DNA from 3 places in the Fictibacillus sp. b24 genome. Region 3 is predicted to be linked to each of the others. Evidence: riboswitches for the same ligand, from Rfam matches in the RefSeq annotation. Region 3 holds a riboswitch; each other region holds the start of a gene.
What was found. Region 3 has a riboswitch for S-adenosylmethionine ahead of QUF49_RS00480 (methionine ABC transporter ATP-binding protein). Riboswitches for the same ligand answer to the same signal wherever they lie in the genome.
Positions count from the first base shown of each region.

Region 1: linked by a shared signal. The riboswitch ahead of QUF49_RS09400 (homocysteine synthase) and the one ahead of QUF49_RS00480 (methionine ABC transporter ATP-binding protein) in region 3 are both predicted to bind S-adenosylmethionine.
Region 2: linked by a shared signal. The riboswitch ahead of QUF49_RS12565 (2,3-diketo-5-methylthiopentyl-1-phosphate enolase) and the one ahead of QUF49_RS00480 (methionine ABC transporter ATP-binding protein) in region 3 are both predicted to bind S-adenosylmethionine.

Region 1 is NZ_JAUCES010000005.1:1,811,538-1,815,503, forward strand. Features, by position in the region: gene QUF49_RS09395 (hypothetical protein) at 1-150, shown strand, start outside; gene QUF49_RS09400 (homocysteine synthase) at 248-1,567, opposite strand; SAM riboswitch class I at 1,688-1,792, opposite strand; gene QUF49_RS09405 (sulfite exporter TauE/SafE family protein) at 1,835-2,731, opposite strand; SAM riboswitch class I at 2,944-3,048, shown strand; gene QUF49_RS09410 (DUF2292 domain-containing protein) at 3,175-3,279, shown strand; gene QUF49_RS09415 (phosphoadenylyl-sulfate reductase) at 3,375-3,966, shown strand, end outside.
Region 2 is NZ_JAUCES010000005.1:2,425,176-2,429,141, reverse strand. Features, by position in the region: gene QUF49_RS12575 (pyridoxal phosphate-dependent aminotransferase) at 1-1,135, shown strand, start outside; gene QUF49_RS12570 (hypothetical protein) at 1,338-1,511, shown strand; SAM riboswitch class I at 1,534-1,655, shown strand; gene QUF49_RS12565 (2,3-diketo-5-methylthiopentyl-1-phosphate enolase) at 1,733-2,974, shown strand; gene QUF49_RS12560 (2-hydroxy-3-keto-5-methylthiopentenyl-1-phosphate phosphatase) at 2,971-3,642, shown strand; gene QUF49_RS12555 (methylthioribulose 1-phosphate dehydratase) at 3,639-3,966, shown strand, end outside.
Region 3 is NZ_JAUCES010000005.1:71,181-75,146, forward strand. Features, by position in the region: gene QUF49_RS00465 (MetQ/NlpA family ABC transporter substrate-binding protein) at 1-52, opposite strand, end outside; gene QUF49_RS00470 (hypothetical protein) at 49-216, opposite strand; gene QUF49_RS00475 (methionine ABC transporter permease) at 304-966, opposite strand; gene QUF49_RS00480 (methionine ABC transporter ATP-binding protein) at 959-1,972, opposite strand; SAM riboswitch class I at 2,041-2,148, opposite strand; gene QUF49_RS00485 (hypothetical protein) at 2,231-2,389, opposite strand; gene QUF49_RS00490 (hypothetical protein) at 2,468-2,605, opposite strand; tRNA gene QUF49_RS00495 (tRNA-Ser) at 2,824-2,916, opposite strand; gene serS (serine--tRNA ligase) at 3,018-3,966, opposite strand, start outside.

The sequences.
Region 1 (3,966 bases), 1.7 Mb from region 3:
GCTGGATCTACCGGTGAAAATGATTACTTTACAGGTGGTCACGGAGAATGTACAGGTGGAATCGACTACTTCACAGGTGGTCACAGCACTTTTATCGGCGAACGTGTAATAGATAGGAGAACACGTACCGTAAAATCCGTTGACCGATGAATGGTAAAAAGTAGTTTTATAATAATAGTTAAAGAAGTATACCTACTATTCTTAATTAAAACAGCTCAGAGCAAAGATGCTCTGAGCTGTTCTAACATTACAATCCACTCGGGGAAAGAGCGATCGCTTTCAGTGCGTGATCAAGATCATAGATAAGGTCATCCACTGTCTCTATACCGATTGAAAGACGAATTAACTCGGGTGAAACACCTGATTTTCTTTGTTCTTCTTCTGATAATTGCTGGTGTGTTGTACTCGCAGGATGGATAATCAGCGATTTAGAATCTCCAACATTTGCAAGGTGAGAGAAGATGCTGACATTTTCAATTAATTTTTTACCTTCCTCAACACCGCCTTTAACACCAAACGTAAGAATTGCACCCGCTCCTTTTGGCAAGTATTTTTGAGCGAGTTCATAATAAGGACTGCTCGGTAAGCCCGCATAATTGACCCAGTCAACGGATGGATGGTTTTCTAAGAACTTTGCTACTTTTAATGTATTTTCTACGTGTCTTTCAATACGAAGAGCTAGCGTTTCTAGCCCTTGGATGAATAAGAACGAGTTGAACGGTGCTATGGAAGATCCTAAGTCACGCAGCAGCTGCACGCGAGCTTTTAAAATATACGCAAGCGGACCGAATGCTTCCGTGTACACGATTCCTTTATAGCTTGGATCTGGCTCTGTCAGACCTGGAAACTTACCGTTGCTCCAGTCAAATTTTCCAGAGTCTATGATTACACCACCGACTGATGTTCCGTGACCGCCAATAAATTTCGTTGCGGAGTGAACAACGATATCTGCTCCATGTTCGATCGGACGGCATAGGTAAGGAGTAGCCAGTGTGTTATCTACAATAAGTGGAACTCCCGCATCATGTGCAATGTCAGCAATTGCTTGAATATCGGCTACATCAATTTTGGGATTTCCGATCGTCTCAATGTAGACTGCTTTTGTTTTTTCCGTAATCGCATCTTTAAGCGATTGAAGATTATCGATCTCAGCAAAATTTGTTTGGATACCGAGTTTTGGAAGCGTTACAGAGAAAAGATTATACGTCCCGCCATAAAGGGAAGTGGATGCAACAATCTCATCACCGGAACCTGCGATATTGAAGATGGCATTTGTGATGGCAGCCTGACCAGACGCAAGGGCAAGTGCACCAACACCACCTTCAAGTTTAGCGATTGTTTGCTCAAATGCATCTTGCGTCGGATTCATCAAACGCGTGTAGATGTTCCCGAACTCTTTTAATGCAAATAAGTTAGCCGCATGTTCTGTAGAGTTGAACTGATAGGATGTGGTTTGATAGATCGGAACGGCTCGAGCACCTGTCGTTGGATCTACTTTTTGTCCTTCATGCAGTGAAATGGTTTCAAATCCATACTGTCTTGCTTCGCTTTTAGTTTGGTCGCTCATTTTCAAATCTCTCCTCAGCATTTTAAATTTTTTAGCATTCAATTTAAATTCAGTTTCAACTTATCCAACAAAAAAGACCTCTTCCAAAAGAAGAGGTCCCGATGATTTCACACGATCGAAGTCTCATCTTTCAGAACGTTAATTGTTCTGCTGAAATTAGCACCATGCGTGTACGCTGGTTGCCGGGCTTCATAGGGTCAGTCCCTCCGCCTCTCTGGATAAGAAGATTTGAATATTGAATTAAGATTTATAATACATAGCTCATAATCAATAGTCAACAGAATTTTTTAAAAATTTCGGATTTTTATTTTCAGGATTGCTTTTTACAGCATAGATAATCCCAACAGCCCAAAAGGCAGCAAGAACAAAGTAGATTGAGAACATAGTATCGGAAGACAGTCCAACTGTAAGAAGGAGTGTTCGAATATTGGTGATGATGATTAATCCTCCCACTAGAACGCCTAAGATATGTGAAGGGATCAAGCGGACAAGCCAAGCTGCAATTGGAGCTGCAATTACTCCGCCAGCCATTAGGGCTCCTACCCAAAGCCATTCGACTTGTTCCCAGCCTAGCGAAATAAAGAAACCGATGGAAGCAGACACTGCTACAGCGAACTCACTCGTATCGACAGAACCAATCACTTTTCTTGTTTTCATATCCTGCTTTGCCATAAGGACTGGAGTTGTGACAGGACCCCATCCGCCACCGCCTGTAGCATCTAAAAATCCTGCTAACAAACCAAGCGGCAGAAGTTGTTTTTTTGTAAAAGGCTTACTCGCGGCTGCTCGTTTTTCACCAAGCTTAAAAAGAAAACGATACAGAATATAGACACCCAGCAAAATAAGAAAGATTGAAATATAGGGCTTTACTACATCTCCAGGAAGGCTGCTTAAAAAACATGCTCCTATAAAAGCACCGATAGAACCAGGCAGGATTAAACGAAGTACAACCTGGCGATCAACATTTCCAAACTTAATGTGAGAAATTCCTGATGCTGCCGTTGTAACGACTTCTGCTAGATGGACAGATGCCGAGGCAGCCGCAGGGGCAATCCCTGCTACTAATAACAAAGATGTTGAAGTTACTCCATATGCCATTCCAAGTGAACCATCAATCAACTGTGCAGCAAGTCCGATTAAAGCTAATACGATTAACTTTTTCATACTTTTCCTCCTCAAAATAAAAAGGCCCTTAACAAGTGATGTTAAGAGCCTTCGGTTTTCCGATCAGCGATGCGGATGAAATTTTAGTTATTACTATATGTTCCAAAAAGACAAAATGTCAACTGTTTGTTTAAATATTTTGTAAAAAAAGAAAAATTAAAAAATAGGTCTTGATATCCCCTTCAGATGTGATATGATTTTTAAAAATTAAACTCTTATCAAGAGTGGTGAAGGGATCTGGCCCGATGAAACCCGGCAACCTGCGATCGTAAGGTGCTAACTCCAGCAGAATGTTTTTACATTTTGGAAGATAAGGTAATACGTTTACCTCCACTATCTTTCCGAAATGGGAAGGTTTTTTTGTTTTTGTAAGAGATATTTGATTTAAAAAGGGAGGCAGTGGAGTGGCGAACGAAAATAGTGCAAACGATTTTCTTCCTCAGCTGCAAAAAATGCTGAGCAATATCAAATTTGGATCCATTACTTTGATCGTGCAAGATGGAAAAGTAATTCAGCTTGAAAAAAACGAGAAGGTAAGAATTAAATAATGCGCTGACTAGAAAACTAGAGGCGGTTTTAACGAATGGGCACAGCCCTAAAAACGTTAAAGCCGCTTTTTTGATGGCAAAAAGGAGGTAAGGCATTGCTAACATACGAGACATGGGAGGACAAAACTCAAGATTTTGATAGTGAAAACTCTACAAAAGGCGCACTAAATGTTTTGAAGTGGGCTTATGAAACATACAACGAGGAGCTGGTTTATGCTTGCAGTTTTGGTATAGAAGGAAGCGTCCTAGTTGATCTTGTTCATCAAGTGAAGCCAGATGCACAAATCGTGTTTCTAGATACGCACCTTCATTTTCAAGAAACGTATGAAGTCATCGAGGCAGCTAAGAAAAGATACCCTTCACTTCGCATCAAACTGAAGTCCCCAGCTCTCTCACTAGAAGAACAAGCAAACAAACATGGTGATGAGCTATGGAAAGTTAATCCGAATCACTGCTGCGCGATTAGAAAAGTAATTCCTTTAGAAGAGGAGCTAAACGGAGTGACTGCCTGGCTCTCTGGACTGCGCCGTGAACAGTCTCCTACCCGGCAAAACACGCAATTCATTAACCGGGATGTACGATTTAAAAGTATTAAGATTTGCCCGCTCATTCATTGGACTTGGAAAGACATTTGGCGTTACGCACACAAAAATGATTTGCCGTATAACAAACTTCACGATAACGGCT
Region 2 (3,966 bases), 2.4 Mb from region 3:
GAAGCTGCCAGAGCAATTTTTCGCCAAGCTTGTAAAAAAAGTATCTCACTATGTAGAACAAGGCTATGACGTTATTAATCTTGGACAAGGAAATCCAGATCAGCCAACGCCTCAGCATATTGTTGAAGCTCTAAAAGAGGGGGCTGACAGACCTGATTATCATAAATACTCACCGTTTCGCGGACATGGATTTTTGAAGCAGGCAGCTGCAGATTTTTATAAACGAGAATATGGTGTGTCACTCGATCCAGAGAAAGAAGTTGCCGTACTCTTTGGTGGAAAAGTGGGTTTAGTAGAGTTATCACAGTGCTATTTAAATCCAGGGGATGTTGCGCTCGTTCCGGACCCAGGATATCCGGACTATTGGTCAGGTGTAGCGATGGCAGGAGCGAAAATGGAGACGATGCCGCTTCGGCAAGAAAACGATTTTTTGCCGCGTTATGATGAACTTTCACATTCGGTGCTTGATGCAGCAAAACTTATGTTTTTAAACTATCCGAATAACCCGACAGCTGGAGTAGCCAGTGAAGCATTTTTTGAAGAGACCATCGAGCTTGCTAAAAAGCATGATATTTTAGTTTGTCATGACTTCGCGTATGGTGCGATCGGATTTGATGGGGAAAAACCTATTAGCTTTTTACAAGCTGAAGGAGCAAAGGACGTAGGAATTGAAATTTATACGCTTTCTAAAACGTACAACATGGCAGGATGGCGCGTTGGGTTTGCTGTCGGCAACGCATCTGTTATCGAATCTATTAATCTGCTGCAAGATCATTTTTATGTGAGCTTGTTTGGAGCGGTGCAGTATGCAGCAGCAGAAGCACTGAACGGTTCACAGGAATGTGTGGATGAATTGGTCGAGACTTATGAAAGACGACGTGATGCGTTCATCGGGCGTTTGAATGAAAACGGATGGAACGTGGAAGCTCCAAAAGGATCCTTCTTCTGCTGGCTTCCTGTACCAGAAGGATACACATCTGAAACATTCGCAGACTATTTGCTGGAGAAAGCCCACGTTGTAGTTGCACCAGGAATTGGGTTCGGAAGTGAAGGCGACAACTATGTCCGCGCTGGCCTTTTGACATCTGAAGAACGATTGATTGAAGCTGCTGACAGAATTACTAGGCTGTTTTAGAAGGCTATTTTAAAAGTTCCTTCATGGACAGTTGATTGAAGTGGAAGATGCGAGACTCCTGCGGGACGAGCGGGCAGTACGAAAAGTGGAAGTGGCTCGTTCAGCCCCGACAAGCAAAAGGTGAATGGGCTAGGAAGGCGCTCTTTGCCTTCTGGACCATTTAGCTTTTGACCTCGAGGGGCTAGCCACTGCAACTAGACAAGTGAGACACTTAAAAGTGAAACGTAACGAATGTGGCTCACCGCCTGCCCCGCGGAAAGGGAGCACCTGGAACGGAAATCAACCACTCTCAAGAGCAACAAAGTATATCTTAAAAGCAACTTCTAGAAAAAAATTGGTTGACAGATTCTTCATGCCCTGTCATAATCACAATTAAAATTATATTCTAACAATTTGCACTCTTATTAAGAGCAGGTGGAGGGACTAGCCCGATGAAACCCGGCAACCATTCAGCTTTTTTATTTAGCTGAAAACGGTGCTAATTCTTGCAGCCTTACGAAATCAGGCTGAGAGATAAGAGGAAGCGGAACTGTCACTATTATGACGCCCCTTCCTCGTGAAGGGGCTTTTTGCGCGTTTGAAAGGAGTTAAACCAACATGAGTAAAATTACAGCGACGTACTTAGTACATGACAAAAAAGAAAACTTAGAGAAAAAAGCAGAAGGAATTGCACTCGGTCTGACCGTCGGTTCCTGGACAGATCTTCCTCAGCTCGAGCAGGATCAACTTTTAAAACATAAAGGAATCGTTGAAGAAGTGATTGAACTTCCTGGAGATGTAGCTGCTGATCAGTATCTAGGCAGCAAAAGAACTAGAGGTTTGCTAAAGATTTCATATCCTTCAGCCAACTTTTCTAACGATCTCCCGGCCATCCTTACTACAGTTTTCGGAAAGCTTTCTTTAGATGGAGAGATCAAGCTGATAGATTTAGAATTTGATAAACAGTTAGAACAAAGTTTTCCAGGTCCAAAATACGGTATTTCCGGAATACGAGATATTCTTGGTGTTCAAGATCGCCCTCTTGTAATGAGCATCTTTAAAGGAGTTCTTGGTAAAGACCTTTCATTCTTTAAACAGCAGCTTTATGAACAGGCATTAGGCGGCGTGGACCTTGTAAAAGATGACGAAATTTTGTTTGACAATCCGCTTACTCCTTTTGAAGAACGAATTAAGACGGCAAAAGAAGTGTTGGATTCCGTTCAGAATCGTACAGGTGAAAAGACACTTTATGCGGTGAACCTGACAGGCAGAACAAGTGAGCTTCGTGATAAAGCAAGACGCGCAGCAGAATTAGGTGCGAATGCATTATTGTTCAACGTTCTGTCCTATGGGCCAGATGTGCTGCAAGAATTGGCAGAGGACAAAGAGATTCCGCTGCCAATCATGGCGCATCCGGCATTATCGGGAGCGATTGGCTCATCTTCCCTTTACGGAATCGGGTATTCAGTTTTGCTAGGAAAACTGCTTCGCTATGCTGGAGCTGACCTTGTGTTGTTCCCGTCTCCATATGGAAGTGTGGCGCTCGATCGCAATGAAACATTAAGCATAGCTGATTCATTAACGACAGACGTTATTTCACTGAAAAAGTCATTCCCGGTACCGTCAGCAGGTATCCACCCAGGTTTAACTCCCGTTTTATATAACGATTTTGGCGTAGATAGCGTCATTAATGCAGGTGGCGGAATTCATGGGCATCCTGATGGAGCAGCAGGCGGTGCAAGAGCGTTCCGTCAGGCTGTAGATGCGGTTGTGAAAGGTGAAGACTTTGAACAATACGCAGAGAAACACGCTGAACTTCAAAAAGCCCTTGAGCTATGGGGAGGGGTGCCGGTTAAATGACGAGAAATGGATCTGTAATCTTTTGCGATTTTGACGGCACAGTTACCGAAAAGGATAACATTGTCGCGATCATGGAGGAGTTTTCGCCTGATGGCTGGCAACCAATCGTGAAAGATATATTGAATGAAACCATCTCCATCCGTGAAGGGGTTGGAAGGATGTTTTCAAGAATATCTTCAGATAAAAAGCAAGAAATTATCGAATTCGTATTAACCCGTTCTAAGATTAGAGACGGCTTTCAGGAGTTTATTGATTTTACCAAAGCTGAAAAAATACCGCTTTATATCGTAAGCGGGGGAATTGATTTTTTTGTCAATCCTGTCCTGGAAAACAAAATTATGCCTGAGCACATTATCTGCAATGCTAGTGACTTTTCAGGTGACACGATAAAAATTCTATGGCCGAACGCATGTGATGATTTGTGTACGAACGATTGCGGCTGCTGCAAGCCCTCTGTCATTCGTCGATTGGATCATCAGTACAGAGATGCAGAAAAAATTGTAATCGGCGATTCAATCACCGATTTGCAAGCTTCCAAATTAGCTGACTTCGTTTTTGCAAGAGACTACCTGATTGAAAAATGTGAGGAAAACCAAATTTCTTACACACCTTTTGAAACGTTTCATGACATTATTCATGCATTAGAGAAAAGAGGTGTACGAAGTTGAGTAAACAACAGCGCTGGAATGAGCTTGCTGATGTAAAAGATGAACTCGCTGCACGAGATTGGTTTCCAGGCACAAGCGGGAATGTTTCTATAAAAGTCAGTGAATCACCGCTTGCCTTTTATGTATCAGCAAGCGGAAAGGATAAAACGAAACGTACTTCTGAAGACTTTCTTCTAGTTGATGAGTATGGCAGACCAGTTGAAGAAACTCAACTTAAAGCTTCAGCAGAAACAGGCATTCATTGTGAAGTCTATCGCTTAACAGATGCTGGCTGCTGTTTGCACGTTCATACGGTTGAGAACAACTTGATCTCAGAGTTGTATG
Region 3 (3,966 bases):
CTAAACCAAAAGCTAGCAGTGCAGTTAGTAGTGTAAGTATGATTTTTTTCATGTTGATCCCCTTTTAAAAATTGTTTTTGAAAATCCTAGATGCTCTTGTATGTTGTTGGTTTCCGTTCCATATGCTCGCTTTCCACGGGGCGTACGGTGAGCCTCCTGTCGCTTTGCGCCATTAGGAGTCTCCACCTGACCGCTCGTCCCGTAGGAGTCTCGCATCTTCCACTTCAACCAACTTATCGATGGTGTATCGTTAAAACCGATTAAAGATAAGCCTTTATCGCCTCTTACCTTTAGTGAAAAAAATTATCTCTTATTCACAGCCTTCGCTGCGCCGTCTCCGATGACTTGCATGAGCTGGACGATGACGATTAGTAAAACGACAGTTGTGAGCATGATCGTGTTGTCGTAGCGATAGTAACCAAAGCGGATTGCGAAGTCTCCGATCCCTCCGCCGCCGACGATACCGGCCATGGCTGAATAGCCAAGTAAGCTGATTGCGGTGACCGTTATCGCCTGAACAATTCCTGGCTTCGCTTCTGGAAGGAGAACTTCCCGAATGATCATCCATGGCGTTGCACCCACTGCAACTGCCGCTTCGATCACTCCTTTATCGATTTCTCGTAAAGAAGTTTCTACGAGCCTTGCAAAGAACGGAATGGCTGCAACTGATAAAGAGACAGATGCTGCTGTTGGTCCAATCGTTGTTCCGGTGATTAATTGTGTTAATGGTAATAAAGCAACTAATAAAATAATGAATGGTACAGAGCGGATCAAGTTCACAAGTATACCCGCTATCTGCTTGATCCACACGTTCTCAAACAACAAACCTTTGTCAGTAACAAACAGGATAATTCCAAGGGGTAATCCCACAATTAATGAAACACCTAGTGATATGGCGACCATATACAACGTTTCAAAAAATGCCTTATTTAAATCTGGCAGAATGTTAAATATTGAATCAAGCAACGTTCTTCACCACCTCAAGATTTTCTATACGGCTTTCAATATACGTAATCGCTCGTTTTACCTCTGTCTCATCACCAATTAGTTCCATAATAAAGATTCCGAGCGGCGTTTCCTGGATATATTCAATCTTTCCGTGAAGGATATTTCCTTTTACTTTAAAGTTTTGGAAAAGCTCAGAAACAACGGCTTCTTCTGCGATCGCTCCCTTAAATTGAATCTTTATCACGGTACCTTTTCTATTCTTCAGTAATGGTTCTGGCAAATCCATCTGTATAACGGAACTGATAAATGTTTTCGTTAATTCTTTTTCGGGATTTGCAAAAATGTTATAAACATCACCTGACTCAATGATCTCCCCATCCTGCATGACAGCCATACGGTGGCAAATCTCCTTTACGACTTCCATCTCATGTGTGATGAGTACAATCGTAATTCCTAACTTTTTATTAATTGATTTTAAAAGTGAAAGGATGGACTTTGTAGTATTCGGATCAAGAGCAGATGTAGCTTCATCACAAAGTAATACCTTCGGGTCATTGGCGAGAGCTCTCGCGATACCGACTCGCTGCTTCTGCCCGCCACTCAACTGAGAAGGATATTGATCTTTTTGATTTTCTAATCCGACCATCTTCAACAGCTCTTGTGTTTTGCGATTGATCTCATCTTTTGTTTTTCCTGCCGCTTTTAAAGCAAACGCGATATTTTCAAAAACGGTTTTTGCGCTGATCAGATAAAAGTGCTGAAAGATCATGCCGATCTTAAGCCGCTCTTCCCGAAGCTCCTTTTTCCCTAACGCGGTTATCGATACTCCGTCGATGAGTATGTCCCCTGATGTTGGTTTTTCCAATAAATTCAGGCAGCGAAGAAGTGAACTTTTTCCGGCACCGCTGTAACCGACAATCCCAAAGATCTCCCCTTTGTCTATTGATAGCGATACATTCTTCACGCCAACGATTTCTTTTCCTTTTGCTTTATATATTTTGGTTACCTCTCTAACCTCGATCATCTGTCTTCCCCCTCAACATATAAAAAAGCCCTCTTCATTCTATGGAAGAGGGCGAATAAGCAATCATCGACTTATCTTCCAGAATGAACCTATCATTCTGCAGGAAGTGGCACCGTTCCATCATGGAGGTTGCCGGACGTCATAGGGCCTGATCCCTCGGTCTCTCTTAATAAGCATTTCATATTGAATTAAGTATAGTTGTCATCATACTCCCTGTCTAAAAGTTCTGTCAATACTAAATTTTATCACTTTAAAGTGTTAGCGCTTACATTGCAGTTGTGTAAAGGAAGCTTTTTTAATGGCTGTTTTCGTATTCATTGATGTTTTTGAAAGTGGTTGATCTATGTTCCAGGTGCTTCGCTTTCCGCAGGGCAGGCGGTGAGCCACATTCGTACGTTTCACTCTTAAGTGTCTCACCTGTCTAGTTGCAGTGGCAAGCCACTCGAGGTCAAAAGCTAAATGGTCTACAAGGTAAAGTGCGCCTTGCTAGCCCCTTCACCTTTTGCTTGTCGGGGCTGAACGAGCCACTTCCACTTTTCGGACTGCCCGCCTGTCCCGCAGGACAAGGAAGGCTACGGCAGCGACACATCGCACGAAGAAAATTTGAAGTTCAATTTTCGAGGAGTCTCTCACCTTCCACTTCAACCAACTTGTCATAGAAGCGAATGAAAAAAGATTGAAAAGCATCAATTCTTTATTTAACAGCCATTTAAACTAAAATCAAATCTGATAAAAACTTATTGAGTCAAAAATTATAGAATTGAGTCTTGCTGCAAAAGTCGACACTCCTTCATCAAAAAACACAACAAAAAAACCACCTGATGTAAGATCAAGTGGTTTGAATATGTATATGGAGGAGGTAGAGGGATTCGAACCCCCGCGGGTCGTTAAACCCCTGTCGGTTTTCAAGACCGATCCCTTCAGCCGGACTTGGGTATACCTCCGTGTGACTGACAAGAACTATATTAACATGAGGACGAATATAGTGTCAACGCTTTTCGAGAAAAAAATTCAAAAAAAGAGAGGGGATTTCCCTCTCTTCATTTTACTTAATTACTTCCTTATTACCCATGTAAGGACGAAGCACTTCTGGAATCACAACCGTGCCGTCTTCTTGCTGGTAGTTTTCCAAGATTGCAGCGACTGTGCGTCCGATTGCTAACCCAGATCCGTTAAGTGTGTGAACGAATTCCGGCTTCCCTTTTGCATCTCTGCGGAAACGAATTTGAGCACGGCGCGCTTGGAAATCTTCAAAGTTAGAACAAGAAGAAATCTCGCGGTACTCGCTGTAGCTCGGCAGGTATACTTCGATATCGTATTTTTTAGCAGCTGTGAATCCTAGGTCAGCTGTACACATGCTGAGTACACGGTACGGCAGGTTAAGAAGCTGCAGTACTTTTTCAGCGTGTCCTGTAAGCTTTTCAAGCTCGTCATAAGAATCTTCTGGTTTAACGAAGCGAACAAGCTCTACTTTATTGAACTGATGCTGACGAATTAAACCGCGCGTGTCGCGTCCTGCAGAACCTGCTTCAGAACGGAAACATGCGCTGTACGCTGCATATGTGATCGGCAGTTCTTCAGCTGTTAAAATCTCTTCACGGTGCATGTTCGTTACAGGAACTTCAGAAGTTGGAATTAAGAAATAGTCTTCTTCGCGAATTTTAAACGCGTCTTCTTCAAACTTTGGCAGCTGTCCTGTACCTGTCATGCTTTGACGATTTACCATGTACGGAGGAAGAACCTCTGTATAACCGTGTTCGTCTTCGTGAAGGTCCATCATAAAGTTAATTAAGGCACGCTCTAATCGTGCTCCAAGACCTTTGTAGAAAGCGAAGCGGCTGCCAGTCACTTTCGCTCCGCGTTCAAAATCAACGATGTTTAAATCCGTTGCGATATCCCAGTGTGCTTTTGCTTCAAATGCAAACTCAGGTACTTCACCCCAGTGACGAACTGGAACGTTATCATCCTCTGTCTCACCAACAGGAACACTTTCA